DNA from 2 places in the Deinococcus carri genome. Region 1 is predicted to be linked to the other one. Evidence: riboswitches for the same ligand, from Rfam matches in the RefSeq annotation. Region 1 holds a riboswitch; the other holds the start of a gene.

Region 1 (7,789 bases):
GGGGAGGTAATCGTCCAGCGGGACGGCGTGCAGGGCGCGGGACGCGGCACGCCGCAAAAACTCCTGGCTGATGCCGTCCTTGCTGTCGTAGACCCCCACGATCCGCCCGATGCTGAGGCTCTCCCGCGCGTCCTCCACCGTTTCCAGATGCTCCACGCCGAGCTGCACCGTGCGCCCGAACCGCTTGGCGCGGCCCGTCAGCACCAGCCGCGCGCCCTCCTTGAGCTGCCGCTCCACCCACGGCTGGTTGAACCATGACGCCTTGACCCGCCCGCCCGACGGCGTTTCCAGCGTCACCTCCAGAATCAGCATGTTGGGCTTGGGCTTGCGGCGCGACTTGGCGACCACCGTGCCCTCCACCGTCACCTTCTGGCCTTCCTCCACGTCCGCGAGGTCGGGCAGCGCGCGGCGGTCCTCGTGGCGGTGCGGGTAGGCGTGCAGCACGTCGCGCAGGGTGTGCAGGCCCAGCGACTGGAGCTTGCGCGCCCCGCCGGGGCCGGTGTCCAGCCGCGTGACCTCCGCATCCGGCGGCAGCCGTTCGCCGGGGGCAGCGGTGGGAACCGCCTGTTTCGCGGCGGGGCGGGGCGTCCGGGGCGCTTTGGCCGCCTGCTCCTGCCCATCCAGCACCGCCAGCGCCCCTCTCAAGGCCTCCGCCCGGCCCGCCGCGTCCAGCCCCGCGTAGCCGCGCAGCGCCTCGCGCACGCCCGGAAAGGGGTTCGCCAGCGGCGAGGCCAGCAGCCGCTCGACACCGCCCGCCACCACGCGGTCGGCACACCCGGCGGCGAGTTCCGCCGCGAGGGGGCGGCGTAGTCTCTCCCGCATCTCCGCGACCGTCGCCATACCAGCGCGCAGGCTACCAGAGGGGACGGGAGCGCGGCGGGGGTTCCCTCACGGTGCCCCTCAGTGTCGCCGTGGCCGCAGGTGCAGCGCCGCCACGATGACGCCCCCCACCAGCAGCCCCGTCAGCGCGGAGCCGAGCGTCTCCACCACCCACGCCACCACGTCGGCCGCGAAGGGGAGCGCCTGCCCCGCCGCCACCGCCACCTCATGCAGCGCGTGTTCGGGGGCTTCCAGCCCAAAGTGCGCCAGGCCGTCCAGCAGGATGTGCCCGCCGACCCACAGCATCGCGGCAGTACCGATCACCGACAGGGCCGCCAGGACCGCGGGCATCCCCCGGACCAGCCCCCGCCCGAGGGTCCGCAGCGCCCCCGAGTGGCCCCGCGAGAGCCGCAGCCCGAGGTCGTCCATCTTGACCAGCAGGGCCACCACGCCGTAGACGAGCAGGGTGATCATCAGCGCCACCAGCACCAGGCTCACCGCCCGCAGCACAAAGGTCTGGGCCGCCACCTCGGCCAGCGAGATCGCCATGATCTCCGCCGAGAGAATGAAGTCGGTGCGGATTGCCCCCGCCACCAACTGTTCCTCCTGCGCGCGGCTGGGCGGCCCGGCGTCCTGGGCCTGGGCCGCGTCCCCGTGCCCGGTCAGGGCCTCGTACACCTTCTCGGCCCCCTCATAGCAGAGGTAGGCCCCGCCCAGCATCAGCAGCGGCGTGATGGCCCCCGGCAGGAACTCGCTGAGCAGCAGCGCGGCGGGCAGGATAAACACCAGCTTGTTGCGCAGCGAGCCGCGGGCAATCCGCGCGATGATCGGCAACTCGCGTTCCGGGGCCAGGCCCGTCACGTAGCGCGGGGTCACGGCGGTGTCGTCCACCACCACCCCGATCGCCTTGACCCCCGCCTTGCCCGCCGCCGCGCCCACGTCGTCGATAGAAGCGGCCGCCAGTTTCGCCAGCGCCGCCACATCGTCCAGCAGCGCCACCAGGCCGCCACTCACCGTTCAGCTCCCGGCGGGAGAGTCCGCGCCGTGTCCTTGCCGTTGCCGCCTTGCCACTGGGCCATCAGGCGGACAGCCTATCAAGCCCGCGCGCGTCCACCTTTACCCGAGCTTCATGCCCCAGCGGGTTCTCCCGCGTTCAGGCGCTCCAGCCCGCGCTGCAGGCTGCGGCGGTGGCTCCCGGTGTGCCACGTCGTCATCCGCAGCCAGTCCTGCGCGTCCAGCATCCCCATGAAGGGATGGAAGAAGGTGCGCCCCGGGTTCGCCTCCGCGCGCACCTGCTCCAGCAGCGCGCGCGTGGCAGCGTGGCGGGCCAGCAGCGCCTCAAGCGGCTGCTCCGGCCCCGGCTCCAGCCCTGCCGGGGCGAGCCGCCGGCCGTCCTCGGTGGTGCGGCCCGGCTCCTGGGGCGTGGGGCGCAGCGGCTTCTCCGAGAGCAGCAGCCGCACGATCCTGCCGGTGCCCTCGTTGACCAGGATGGTGTGTTCGGCCTCCTGCGCCGGCGACCAGGTGCGGTCCGGCATCCGCGTGTCCCAGTGGGGCAGGGCGGCGCGCAGGGTCTGCTCGAAGGCGTCCAGTTCCTGCTCCAGCCGCTGGGCGAGAACCTCGGACGTGGGGAAGGCCGTGCGCAGGGCGGCCACCTGCTCCTGGGGGCTGGGTTGCGTCATGGCCGCAGTCTAATGCCACCTCGCCCGGATGCCAGAACCTCCGGGAAAGCGCCCGGGGTTCACAGCCGCAGCGCCAGCCCCACCGCCTCCGCCAGTCCCCCCGCGTCCACGTGGGCGACGTGATAGCGCCCCGCCGCCCGCGCCTCCGCGTCCGCGTTGCCCATCGCCACCGGGTGCCCGACCACCCGCATGGCCGTCACGTCGTTGTGGCCGTCGCCCACCATCATCACCCGCTCCAGCGGGAGGCCGTAGGCGGCGGCCACCCGCGTGACCGCGCTGCCCTTGCCCACGCCCGCCCGCGTCACGCTGATGAACATCACGTCCGGCATCACCGGGCTGCCCGCCGGGTGCAGGTCCAGCCCCGGATGCGGCTCGGCCTGCACGCCTGCCGACTCCGCCAGCGGCACCACCCACTGCGCGCGGACACGGGTGCCGGTCAGCGTCTGCGGGTCGCGCGGTACATAGGGCACCCCCAGCAACTCCGCGTGCCGCCGCGCCAGGTCGCCCGGCTGCGTGACGCCGTACTCGTCATCGGTGTAGACCTCCAGCAGCCGCCCCGTCTCGTGGGCGCGGTCCAGCAGCCGGTCCAGCTCCCCCGGCGGGAGCGGTTCCGATAGACTCTCGCCGCTGCCCACATTGACCACCGACGCCCCGTTCTGAAAGATGTGCCACCCGTCCGGGTCCAGCCTCCGGGCATACTTCAGCGCGTTGCCGAAGGCGGGCCGCCCGCTGCACAGCGCGATGCGCACGCCCCGCGCGCGGGCATCCGCCAGTGCCGCCCACACGTCCTCGCGCACCACGTTCCCGGTGCCGACCAGCGTTCCGTCCACGTCCACACAGATGAGTCCCAGCATCCGGGCAGTGTACGCCTGCCCGTCCAGCCCGCCACGTTCGGTAAACTGCCTGACCACGCAGCCCCCACAGGAGATGCCCATGCCCACGCCCTACGACGTGATTGCCCGGTGGTATGACGCCCAGGTCCGCGCCCACTCGCCGGCCAATGCTCTGCTGGTGCCGCCGCTGCTGCATCTCGCCGGTGAACTCGAACACCGGCAGCTCTGTGACCTCGCCTGCGGCGAGGGCCACCTCGCACGCCTGCTTGCCGCTCGGGGAGCGCAGGTGACGGGGGTGGACCGTTCGGCCGAACTCCTCGCGCTGGCCCGGCAGGAAGAGGCACAGTCACCCCGGGGCATCACCTATGTCGCGGACGACGCCCAGACCCTGGAGCATCTGCCGGAAGCGGCGTTTGACGGCGTGGTCTGCCACCTGGCGCTGATGGATATCCCCGACCTCGCGGCCACGGTTCAGGCGGTCCGGCGCGTTCTCAGGCCCCGGGGCTGGTTCGTGTTCTCGCTCACCCACCCCTGTTTTCAGGCCCCTCACGCCCGCTGGCACACGGCCCCGGACGGCACCATCCGCCGTGAGGTCTCCACCTACTTCGACGAAGGCTTCTGGAAGTCGGCGTATCCGGGCGGGGTGCGGGGGCAGGTGGGGGCATACCACCGCACCCTCTCGACGTACATGCGGACCCTAAGCGAGGCGGGCTTTCAGTTCTGCGACATGTATGAACCGCAGGCGACCGGTGCCGTCAGAGACGCCCGGTCCGAATACGGCGTCATCCCGCCGTTCCTGCTGATGCGCAGGACCAGAGCGTGAGTTCAGCTCACCGCGTTCACGAAGACACCCTCCCGCAGGACCGGCACGCACCCGCTCACGTCCAGCTCCGCCGCCAGCGCCACGTCCTCCGCGAAGCCCCGCTCCGACAGTTCGAGGCCTGATGCGCACCCGCCCAGCACCTCCGGCAGGCGTTCCCGCATGGCCTGAAACATGGCCCGCGCCCCCTGTGCCTCCGGGGAAGGGCGGAGGGCGGGGGCAAGCGCCTCCACCACCGCTCCCGCCCCCAGCAGGTCCTCCAGCGCTGGCCGCAGCGTGCCGTCCGGCCAGCGTTCCCCGGCCGGGACGACCAACACGTTCTGAAAGCGCCCGCCTATCCAGGCTCCCACCGCCGCCGCATTCCGCAGGCACGCCGCCACGACCACCCCACCGGCCTCCCCCGCCCGCGCGCACAGGGTGGCCCCGTTGGGCGAGGGCAACACCAGCCGCGCTCCGGCGGGCAGCCCCAGCAGTGAGGTGGGGGAGAGGGAAGGCCTGCCCGCCGCCCGCTCTCCCGCCAGCAGCGCCCCGTGTTCGGCGGCAAAGGCCGTGGCCCGCGCGTCCCGCCAGCCAAACGGCAGCACGGCCGCGCCGCGCGAGACGGCCACCTCCACGCAGGTGGCAAAGGACAGCACATCCACGACGACCACCACGTCAGCCTGCGCGGCGAGGTGCTCCAGGCCCGCCTCGCCCCATTCCAGCCTCACGCCGGCGTCTTGTTGCTCCCAGAACATCCCGTGAAGCTACCAGCTCACGTTGAGGCCCACACTGCCGCCCACCTTGCTCTCGCTCGGCTTCACGTTCAGGCTGACACTCATGCTCCAGCGCGGGTCCAGCGGTGACAGCGGGTTGCCCGACACCGAGTAGCTCAGCGACCCCACGTTGCTGCCCGGCGTGTAGTACAGCGACACGCTCTGGTTGACGGTTTTCGCTGGGGCCACCGTGTAGGGCACTGTTTCCAGCACCTGCCCCGCGTGGTTGCTGATGGTGATGGTCCCGCTGTGCGCTCCCACCGCCACGAAGGTCACGGTCTGGAGCAGGTAGGCGTTCAGCCGCACTGCACCTTTCTCGCCCCCCAGCAGCACCAGCCGGGAGTCGCTCGCTTTCAGCGTCACCTCGGTAGGAACCTCGCTGAACAGCGTGAAGTTGAGGTTGCCCGTCGTGTAGCCCGTTTGCAGCCGCATTTCCAGCTTCGAGGGCTGCACCAGGACGCGGCGGGCGATTTCCAGCGGTGCGGGCGCGGCGTCGGTCGGCGTGAGGGTGATGCCGGGGGCGGTGAACTGGGCACCTGCGCTCCCCAGCAGCCCCACGAGCAGGAAGAGAAACCGCTTCATCAGAGGCTCCTGGGAAAGCAGGACGAGCGGGGCGGCTCGTCCTGGCTGAGGGGAAGGGGGTGACTTAGCCGCCGCTGGTGCCGAAGCTCACGTCTTGCGTTGCGTCATCGTCCGCCACCGCGTTGATAGTGAAGCTGACGGAGACGTTGCCGCTGTAGATCGGATCGCCCGCAGCCGCGTTGGCAAAGGTGAAGGTATAGGTCAGCGTGGCGTTGTTGCCGGCCCCGACGGCCACGTTGGTGGCGTTGGTGCCCGTGATGGTCAGCTTGCTGGCAAAGGCCGCGCCCGTGGGCGTCCCCGCCACACCCGTGACCTTGATGTTGCGGCCTGTCGGGTTGCTGACCGGCACACTGACTGTGAAGCTCGCGCCGGGCCGCACCTGGGCCGCCGGGATGGTCAGGGTCGTCTGGGCGATGCTGAACTTGACCGCGTCGCTGGCCGTGCCGCTGGTGGTCAGCGTCATCGTCGCGTTGTTGTGGTCCGTGGAAGTGCTGTCGGCGGCGTAAGCACCGCCGGACACCATCAGAGCCGTCATCAGAGCCAGAGTCTTGAGGGAACGCATCAGAGAGTCCTCCCCGGAAACCATTTTCCGGTGAATCAAAGTCTGCCGCACGCCACATGGACGCCGCAGAACTGGACGAAAAGCCGGTCGCACCACTGGCTCCCCCCATCCGAGGTGCCCGGATTACAGGACGGGGTTCAGCGCCGCTCTCCGCCAGAGAGGGTTCTCTGAACGAAGTGCGTTCAAGGTATGGCCCTGCTCCGCACAGAACTCTTACGGGGGCCGTTCCCCGGCTGACCTGCCCGCGAAATGCCGAAAAGGCTGTGGCAGCGCGTGTCCACGGGGCAGGGGGGTTCCGTTTCCATTGCGCGGCTTATTTCCCGGTTCTTACTTCTTGCGGTCCCAGTACCCCTCGCGGTCCAGCGCGGCGCAGCCCCCCACCCGGATGTCCCGCACCGTCTGCCCGGCGAGCGTCACCTCGACCTCCACCTCGCCAGGGGTGCCGAGGGCGTGCCCCTGGTAGACCACGCCGCTGGCCCGGTCGCCGCGCACCGGCAGGCGGCCCCCCTCGGCCAGCAGGGCCAGGAGTGCGCCCGCCGCGCTGCCCGTTACCGGGTCCTCGGGAATGCCGACGGCGGGGGCGAAGTCCCGCGCGGCGAAGCGGTTCACGCCCATCGGCGCGTAGGCGTACACGCTGGTCACGCCCAGCGCGTCACTCAGCGCGTGGATGCGCGGCAGGTCGGGGTCCAGCCCGTCGAGAATCACGGTGTCGAGCAGCGGCACGAAAACGCTCCACAGCCCGCTGCTGGCCGCCGCCAGGGGCAGGCCGCGGTGAATCATCCGCTCGTCGAGGCCGAGCGCCTCCGCGAGTTCCCGGCGCAGCTCGCGCGCCACCGGGCGGGTTTCCAGCCCCCGCTGCTCCATCCACACCCGCGTCGGCACCCCCGCCTCAGTCTCCAGCGTGAGGGGCACCCGGCCCACCAGCGTCTCCAGTTCCAGCGGCTCCCCCTGCCAGTGCCCCCCCTGCGCCAGCCGCAGCCCCAGCGCGACCGTCGCGTGCCCGCAGAACTCGATCTCCTGCGTGGGGGTGAAGTACCGCACCCGCACTAGGCCGCCCCCCATCCGCGTCACGAAGACTGTCTCGGGGGCTTCCAGAAAGGCGGCCAGCGCCTGCATCTCGGCGTCGGTCAGCTCGCCCGCCTCCAGCACCACGCCCGCCCGATTGCCCTGTCCCGGCGTCTGGGTGAACGCGCTCACCTCGCAATACGCGATCATGGGGGCACTCTAGCGTACTGGTTGCCGGGGTAAGAACAAAAACTTCACGAATTAGGTTCATCGTGAATACTTTCACTTGAGCTTCCAGAGAAAAGCCGGGAGTGACCCGGCCCGGCCCTCAGGGCACCATGCGCGTCAGCATGCGCGGAAAGGGAATCGCCTCGCGGATGTGGTCGATGCCGGTGATCCAGGCCACCGCCCGCTCCAGCCCCATGCCGAAGCCCGCGTGCGGCACGCTGCCGAAGCGGCGCAGGTCGAGATACCACTCGAAAGCCGCAAGCGGCAGCTCCTCGTGCTCGATGCGTGACCGGAGCAGCTCATAGTCGTGGATACGCTCGGAGCCGCCAATGATCTCGCCGTAGCCCTCGGGGGCGATCATGTCGTCGCACAGGGCCAGGCGGGGGTCTTGCGGGTCGGGCTGCATGTAAAAGGCCTTGATGGCCGCCGGATACTTCTCGACGATTACCGGGCGGTCGAAGTGATAGCCCAGGATCGTCTCGTGCGGTGCGCCCAGGTCGTCGCCCCAC
Region 2 (7,789 bases), 800 kb from region 1:
CGACAGCCCCCCGAGTGACGGACCCGCCGGCCTTCAGGTCACGGAGGCCAGCCCGCTGCGCCCCCTGAGTCCCTATGCCCGCAGCAAGTGGATGATGGAAGAAGTCCTGCGCGACCTGTGCGCGGCCAGCGCGGGCAGTTCCGCGCCGCTGCGTGCCATTGCCCTGCGGTACTTCAATCCCATCGGGGCCGACCCGGAACTGCGGACTGGCCCCTACCTGCCCGACCCCTCACATGTGCTGGGCCGTCTGGTCGCCACCTGGCAGGGCCGGCAGCCCGTCTTCTCCGTCATGGGCACCGACTACCCCACCCGCGACGGCACCGGCCTGCGCGACTACATCCATATCTGGGACCTGGCGCTGGCCCACGTGGCGGCGGCCGAACACTTCGACGAGGCCTTTGCTCAGGCAGAGGCGGACCTGGGTGAGGCCCAGGTGTTCCTGCCCATCAACGTGGGGACCGGCAGCGGCACCACCGTGCGCGAACTGCTGGAGGCCTTTCAAGAGGTCGCCGGGACCACCCTCGACGTGCAGGACAGCCCCCGCCGCCCCGGCGACAGTGCCGGGGCCTGCGCCGAGATTTCCCGCGCCCGTGCCTGGCTGAACTGGCTCCCCCGGCACACCTCCCGCGAGGCCATCGCCAGCGCCTTGGCCTGGGAGGCGCAGCGGGAGGCCAGGCTCCACCCCCCGGCAACGGAAACAGAAGCGGTGGCCGGTTGAACGTAGCCGCAGAACCGGCCGCCCCGCCTACCAGCCCGCCTCCCCGCCCCCGGAGTCACTGGCCCCAGCCCCGCCAGCGGCCGTTCCGAGGAGCCAGGAGGCAGCGTTAGCCCATGCAGGAAACGCGCTTTAACCCCGACACCGTTCCCGCTCACCTGATCCGGCCCCCACAGGTCCGGCAGCTCACGTGGCTGGTCGACGCGCTGGGTCTGCTGCTGATGGGGACACTGCTCTGGGTGGGGCTGGGGCTGCTGGGGCTGGAGCTGCCCACCCGGAACCTGCTGCTGAGGCTGTGGCTGCTGGCGGGGGTCCTGGGCTGGCTGCTGAGCAGGCGTGGCGGCGCAGGCACCCGGCTCTCGCCGGGCCGTCCGGTCGTGGTGGTGCCGCTGCGGACACTGCTGGTCGCCGGCGCGCTGTTTCTGGCGGTGGGTGAGGGGGCGGCGCTGCCCTGGCTGCTGGCCCTGCATGGCCTGTGGTTCGGGCTGACGCTGCTCGCCCTGGGCTGGATATGGCGTGTCTCACCCCCGCTGCGGCTGGGCGTGTCGGAACTCACGCTGTCGGCCACGGGCCAGCCGCCCCTGCTGCCCGCCGCCACCCTCCACCATCCGCGCGTGCAGTTCGTGCCGGTGAGTCCGCGCGACCCCGGCATGCTGGAACACGTCGACCTGCTGCTGGTCGAGCCGGAGCGCGGCACCTCCACCGACTACCAGCGGCTGCTGGAACATGCCTACGTCACCCAGGTCCCCTTCTGGCCCAAGGTGCTGGCCGACGAGGAACTCACCGGCCGGGTGGCGCTGCACGCGATTGACCGGGAGGGCCTGACGGACAACACCTTCCGATCGGGCTACGAACCCTTCAAGCACGCGCTGGACATCGTGGTCACGCTGCTGCTGCTGCCGCTGCTGCTGCCGCTGCTGGCCGCCGTGGCGCTGGTCGTGTACTTCAACAGTGGCCGCCCGGTGCTGTTCTGGCAGGAGCGGGTGGGCCGGAACGGGCAGCCCTTCCAGATTGCCAAGTTCCGTACCATGACCACCGACTCCGAGCGGTCGGGGCCAGCCTTCGCGCGGCAGGGCGACATGCGCGTGACGCCCGTCGGGGCCTTGTTGCGCAAGTTCCGCCTCGACGAACTGCCCCAGTTCTGGAACGTGCTGCGCGGCGAGATGAGCATCATCGGGCCGCGCCCCGAACAGTGGGCCTTTGCCGCCGACTTCGAGGAAAGCATCCCGCTGTACGCCTGCCGCCACTGGGTCCGCCCCGGCATCACCGGCTGGGCACAGGTCAACCAGGGCTACACCGACAACCTGGGCCAGACCACCGAGAAGCTGCGCTACGACCTGTACTACGTCAAGCACCTCTCGCTCTCCCTCGACCTGCTGATCGTCGGCAAGACGATCTGGACCATCCTGACCGGCTTCGGCTCCCGCTGAGAGCCTGTTTCAAAAGGGTCTTTCAGAAGCAGAGGTCTCCGGGGAGGCCTGCGTGTCCCCTCTCCCCTGCGGAGCTGTCCCAGCCCCCACGAGACGACACCCAGAGCTGCTTGCAGAGAGGCAAAAAGAGCCTCACGACCGCGGGCATGAGAGGCACGCTCAACTTTTGAACCTTACCCCGGGAAAGCTCTGGGTGGCTCATACCCTGTCTCTGTGTCTCTCCTCACCCGGCCTGTGAGAATCTTGGCAGCCAGCAGTGTTTATGTATGGTTAATGTAAGAACAGATGCTTAACCTGTCTTCACAGAGCTAAGCCCATCTTCCCCTCTTCCTCTCTGGCCTCCCGGTTCTGGAACTTGCCGCTCTGAAGGCAAGGACCTTCCGCACACCCATTTTCCATCCACCACTCTCCGCCCATCTCGACAAAGGCAAAACCTCCGCGAGGAGGTGACGCAAAGCCACGGAACTCCCGCGCCGCACCCAGGCCGAAGAGTCCGCCGGGCTACCGAAAGAAGGACGCCATGAAAAAAATCGGAACGCTGGCCTGTGCCCTGACGCTGCTGCTGGCTGCCTGCGGGCAGCCCTCCGCCCCCCAGGCTTCCCTGCCCGGAACTGCGCCGGGGGGGACGGTCACCCCCGGTGACAGCGGCGAGGAGCGGCAGGCGAGCGAGGGCGAAACTCTCGACGCTACGCAGCGCCTGCAAGCCCTGACGGCCGGGGCGGCGGCGACCGACACCGCCGCCACCGTCCGCGCCGACGGCACGCTGCTGGTGGGTGGGCAGCCCATGTTCCCGATGGGCTTCTACCACGTCTCGTGGGCCGGGAATGCCGAGCGCCGCCTGCGCGACCTCCAGGCCATCGCGGACATGGGCTTCAACCTGATGAACGCGACCATGTTCGACCCGCAGGACGACCTGCCCGGCTACACCAAGCTGCTCAACACCGCCCAGAGCCGGGGCATGAAGCTGCTGGTCGAGGACTTCAACGACGTGTCGATCAACACCCTGAAGAACCATCCGGCGGTGCTGGGCTGGATGATCGCCGACGACTGCAACAACCTCGTGACGCCGCAGGAGCTGGAGCGGCGGAACCAGGCCACCAAGGCGCTGGACTCCCGGCACCTGACCTACACCAGCATGGCGATTTCCTTCGCCAACAGCCACACCGACTACTTCGGGCGGGCCGACGCGGTCGGCAACCAGTCCTATCCGGTGGACGGCGGGGACAGCGTGGGGGTGGTGTACCCGGTCATGCAGCGCCTGGTCACGGAGGCCAGCCGCAAGGGCACGCTGCCCATCGCCAACCTGCAAAGCTTCCGCTGGAAGGATGGCCGCCTGCCGAACGCGCGCGAACTCTACAGCATGACCAACCAGGCCCTCGGGGCGGGCGTCAAGGGCATCCTGTACTACACCTACCTCGATCCCACCAACGATCTGGCTGCCCCCGGTGGCGCGGCGCTGCGGGCCGAACTCAAGCGGGTGGCCGGGGAAGTCAAGCTGCTGGCCCCGTTCCTGATGGACGGCCAGCGCCGGAGCCTGAATGTCAACACCCCGGAGGCCCGCGCGACCCTCTGGACCTACCAGGGCCGCCGTTACCTCCAGGTGGTCAGCCTCAGCGAAACCAGCCGCCAGACCGTCAAGGTGACGCTGGACGGCCAGGCCACCCAACTGGTGCCCCTTTTCGCCGGGCGGCCCACCGGCCTGAAACTGCAAAACGGAACCGTGACCGGGGCCGTCACGCCGCTGGCCGCCCACTGGTACGAGGTGCGCTGACCCGCGCGGGGTTGCAAGCCACGCGGAGCGGCGGGAAGAGGCAGCGGTGAGGGAACTGTTCTCCCTCACCGCTGCCTCTTCCCAGATGCGGGATCAACAGGCACGGGTTAAACAAGAGAAAAAGCCTGGAAGGGCGCAGGTCTTCTCACGCGCGGCACACCGTACGTTAGGCTGACAGGAAGTTCACCCGGCTCCCCTTCCAGCTCCGCTTTCTGCCCGCTCTGCAAAGGATCCCATGACCTCTGAACGGCCCAAAGACCTCGACCTGTCCTATCTGCTCGGTGTGCTGCGGCGTGCGGCGCTGCCCGTGCTGCTCACGGCCCTGGCGCTCTCGCTGCTGGTCTATCTCTACTCGCGCACCCGCCCGGCGGTGTACCAGGCCACGGCCAGCATCGCGGCGCTGCCCAACGGCGGGGGCAATTCGGTCATCAACACCACGCTGGTGACTGCCCCGCCCCTGCCCCCCGCGGTGGTGGCGCGCGCGATGCGCAGCCCCGAGGTGGTGGACCGGGCGCTGACGCTGCTGGGCCAGCGGGTGCCCGACTCGGCGGCCCGGCGCGCGCTGGAGCAGCAGGTCAGGGCAGACCTCGGCCAGAACGACGATCAGGCGGTGGGCCTGGCCTCCGACGTGAACCAGGATTTCGTGGGGGTGTACGAGGTCAGCGTGCGGGCGGCGACGCCGCCGGTGGCCCAGGCCGGGGCGAACAGTTTCACGCAGGCCCTGCTGGCCTGGGACCGGCAGCGAGCGCTGGGCAGCGTCTCTCTCGCCCGTCAGAACCTGCTTCAGCAGCGCGACGACCTGACGCGCCGCATCGCCCAGGCGGCCACGCCGCTCGACGTGCGCTCGCTGGAGAGCCTGCGGGGCGACGTGCTTCAGAAGCTGCAACAGGTCGAGGTGCTGGAACAGACCGTGACCGGAACGCTCTCGGCGCTGGCCGGGGCGCTGCTGCCGGTGGACCCGGTGGAACCGCGGCCCCTGCGCAACGCGGCGCTGGTCTTTGCGGCCACGCTCTTTTTCGGGGTGCTGCTCGCCTTCGCGCTCGACCAGCTTCGCAGGCGGATTCGTGGGCCGGAAGACCTGCGCCAGTTCTCGGTGCCCGTGATGGCGACCCTGCCGCCCCTGCCCGCCCGCCTGACCGACCCGCGCGCCCTGATCCGGGAAGTCGGGCAGGGCACCTTCCGCGAGCAGATGGATTTCGTGCGGGTGGGCCTGCTGGCGACCCTCGTCCGCCCGGCCCGCACGCCCCTGATCGTGATTTCCAGCGCCCAGACCGGCGAGGGCAAGAGCACCGTCACGGCGGCGCTGGCCAGCAACCTGGGCCTCAATGGGCTGCGGGTGCTGGTCGTGGACGCCGACGTATACCGGCGGCGGCAGGAGCAGCTCTGGCTCTCCGGCGGCACGGGCCGCCCTGCCCCGGCCCCCAGGCCCGCCGGACCGGGCGGCAGCCAGCTCTGGAGCGGGGTGGGCGAACGGGTGGACCTCGCCGCGCCGGGCAACTCGCGGCTGGACGTGGACGAGGTGATGAACCTGATCGAGCACCTGCGCGCAAACTATGACGTGGTGCTGGTGGACTCGCCGCCGGTGTTGCGGGTGGCCGACAGCCTGGCCCTGGCGGCCCGGATGGACGGCCTGCTGCTGGTGGCCGATGCCCAGGTCAGCCGCGCCCAGGTCGAGCGCGCCGTGCAGGAAGTGGGTCTGCTGGGCGTGCACCTGCTGGGCTTCGTGCTGAACCGTTTCCGGGAACCGGCGGGCCAGGGCAGCTACGCCTACGCGCCCCTCCAGGCCGAGCGGACCGGGGTGCTGCCATGAGCCGTCCCAGCCGCCCCGCGCCCTGGCTGGGGCCGGAGGATGGCCGGGTAGACCCGAGCGCGCCCGGGGTGTTGAGGCCACTGCTGGAGCGGGCCGCCGGGTTGGCGACGCTGGCGGAAGGCGAGGCCCTCCCGGCAGCCCGCCTCGCCGCCCAGCTCGGCGAGGCGGACCTGGCGCGGGCATTGCTGGCCCGCAGCGGGGGCCTGCTCGACAGCGCCGAGGCGGCCCGGTTGCTGGCCGAGCCGCTGCCCGCCGCACTGTTGCGGGCGGCCCGGAACGACCTGCCCCCCGCCCCGCCCGCCCTGGCCCTGGCCCCCGGCGAGCGGGAGATGTTCGTGCGGGGGCTGGCCGCCTGGCTGCTGCGTGGGGCCGGAACGGGTGGCCCCCGCGTGGCCCTGCCCCCCGCCCCCGCTGGCGTGCCCCCATTGCCCGCGGGCCTGTCGGTGCTGCCCGCGCTGCCCGCCCCCGAACGCTGGCGCTGGGGCATAGAGCGGGCGCTGGCCTCGGCCCAGGAGCAGGGCCAGGACCACCTGACCCTCGCCTGCGCCTCCTGGAGCACGCAGCAGGAAGCCCTGCGGAGCCTGCGCGAGCGCTACGGCGCGGAGGCGGTCGGGGACGAGGACAGCCCCATCACCGTGCTGACGCTGGAAGACGCGGTGCGCCTGCTCTCGGCGGCATGGACCTGGGACCTGCCCCGCTTCGCGCGCCTGCTGTCGGGGCCGCTGCTGCTGGACGGGCTGCATACCCTCGTGCCCGACCTGCTGGGCGTCGTCACCGACCTGCTCGCGGACGCTTCCCGGGTCTTCGGCTGGACGGTGCTGGGCCTGCCGGGCGTGGGGCGGGACTGGCCCGCCGCCTTTCAGCCGCTGCCCGCGCCCCCCACGTCCGCGCTGCCCTCCGCCAGCGCGGGGACACCCGGCCAGCCCTGCCAGGTGGTCTGCCCACCGCAGCCCCGCGACCTGCATGCCCTGGCCCGGGCCGTCGCGGCGCAGCCGGGCGACCGGCTGGTGATGCTGCCCTCGCGGGCGAGCGCGGCGCGGCTGGCCGGGCTGCTTCCCGGCAGCACGCTGCTGTCGAGCAGCCTGTGCCCGGTGCATCTGGCGGCGCAGGTGGAGGCGCTCTCGGAACGGCGCAGGCGCGGCGAGCCGGTCCTGGTCGTCGCCACCACCCTGCCGCCGCCGCTGCTGGGGACCTTCGGCCACCTGTGGCACCTGCTGGCCCCCCTGCCGCACCTGGCCGAGGCACTTTCCCTCTGCCAGGGCACCCTGCACGTCGTGTCGCTCCTCGACGTGGCGACGCCCGTCGCGTGGGGCGAGCAGGTGGAGCTGACGCGGGCGCTGCTGGCCGCCGGTCGCCCCCTCGGCGACCCGGCCACACAGCGCGACTACTACCGCCAGGTGGCCGAGCGGCGGGGCCAGGCCCTGCGCCAGAGCGGGCTGGCCCACGAGCGTCAGGCCCTGAACTACGCCACGCTCGCCTCCGAGCTGGTGCCCCGGCCAGGCACATCGGTGCCTGTCTTCGTGCCCTACGACGAGGCGGCGCGGCAGCTTATCGCTGAGCTGCATGAGGCGCGGGTCTTTGCCGGTCCGGCGCTGCGCTACGCGGCCTGGCTCACGCCCAGCGAGGCGGCGCGGGCGGTGCGGCGCGGCCAGGCCGAGTCGCTGGGCTGGGCGCTGCTGTGGCGCGCGCCCTACGACCCCCAGTACGGGCTGGCGAGCGAACTGGTCGCGCAGGCCCGGCTGAGCGAGCAGGGCTGAGCGACCAGGGCCTGCGCGAGGAGGACCTGCTCGCGCGGGGCGTCAGCGCCTTTTGCGCCCCAGCAGACCCAGGGCCACCAGCGCCCCGGCCAGCACCCACACGGCGGTCCGGCGGCCGGAGCGCCCCCGCCGCGCCTGCTGCCGCCGCTGCCAGGCCTGGGCATAGAACTCGTCCCAGAGTGCCCAGACCCTGTCCTGGGCAAACTTCTCGCGCACCCATGCCTGACCCTGGGTGCCCAGCCGCCGGGCGAGGTCCGCGTCGGTCAGCAGGGTGGTGAGGGCGTCGGCCAGGGCCGCCACGTCGCC

The links. A riboswitch is a leader RNA that binds a small molecule or an ion and turns the genes downstream of it on or off. The one in region 1 is predicted to bind cyclic di-GMP.
Region 2: another riboswitch for cyclic di-GMP. It lies ahead of ABEA67_RS00525 (hypothetical protein); the one in region 1 lies ahead of ABEA67_RS04425 (hypothetical protein).

What each region holds. Positions count from the first base shown of each region.
Region 1 is NZ_BAABRP010000001.1:881,599-889,387, forward strand. It holds gene recG (ATP-dependent DNA helicase RecG) at 1-840, opposite strand, end outside; gene ABEA67_RS04395 (DUF808 domain-containing protein) at 901-1,833, opposite strand; gene ABEA67_RS04400 (DinB family protein) at 1,947-2,498, opposite strand; gene ABEA67_RS04405 (Cof-type HAD-IIB family hydrolase) at 2,558-3,352, opposite strand; gene ABEA67_RS04410 (class I SAM-dependent methyltransferase) at 3,432-4,154, shown strand; gene ABEA67_RS04415 (2-phosphosulfolactate phosphatase) at 4,157-4,885, opposite strand; gene ABEA67_RS04420 (hypothetical protein) at 4,895-5,485, opposite strand; gene ABEA67_RS04425 (hypothetical protein) at 5,550-6,047, opposite strand; cyclic di-GMP riboswitch class II at 6,120-6,204, opposite strand; gene ABEA67_RS04430 (PhzF family phenazine biosynthesis isomerase) at 6,375-7,262, opposite strand; gene asnS (asparagine--tRNA ligase) at 7,381-7,789, opposite strand, start outside.
Region 2 is NZ_BAABRP010000001.1:82,073-89,861, reverse strand. It holds gene galE (UDP-glucose 4-epimerase GalE) at 1-718, shown strand, start outside; gene ABEA67_RS00530 (sugar transferase) at 832-2,145, shown strand; cyclic di-GMP riboswitch class I at 2,562-2,654, shown strand; gene ABEA67_RS00525 (hypothetical protein) at 2,666-3,916, shown strand; gene ABEA67_RS00520 (tyrosine-protein kinase family protein) at 4,152-5,726, shown strand; gene ABEA67_RS00515 (hypothetical protein) at 5,723-7,483, shown strand; gene ABEA67_RS00510 (glycosyltransferase family 4 protein) at 7,526-7,789, opposite strand, start outside.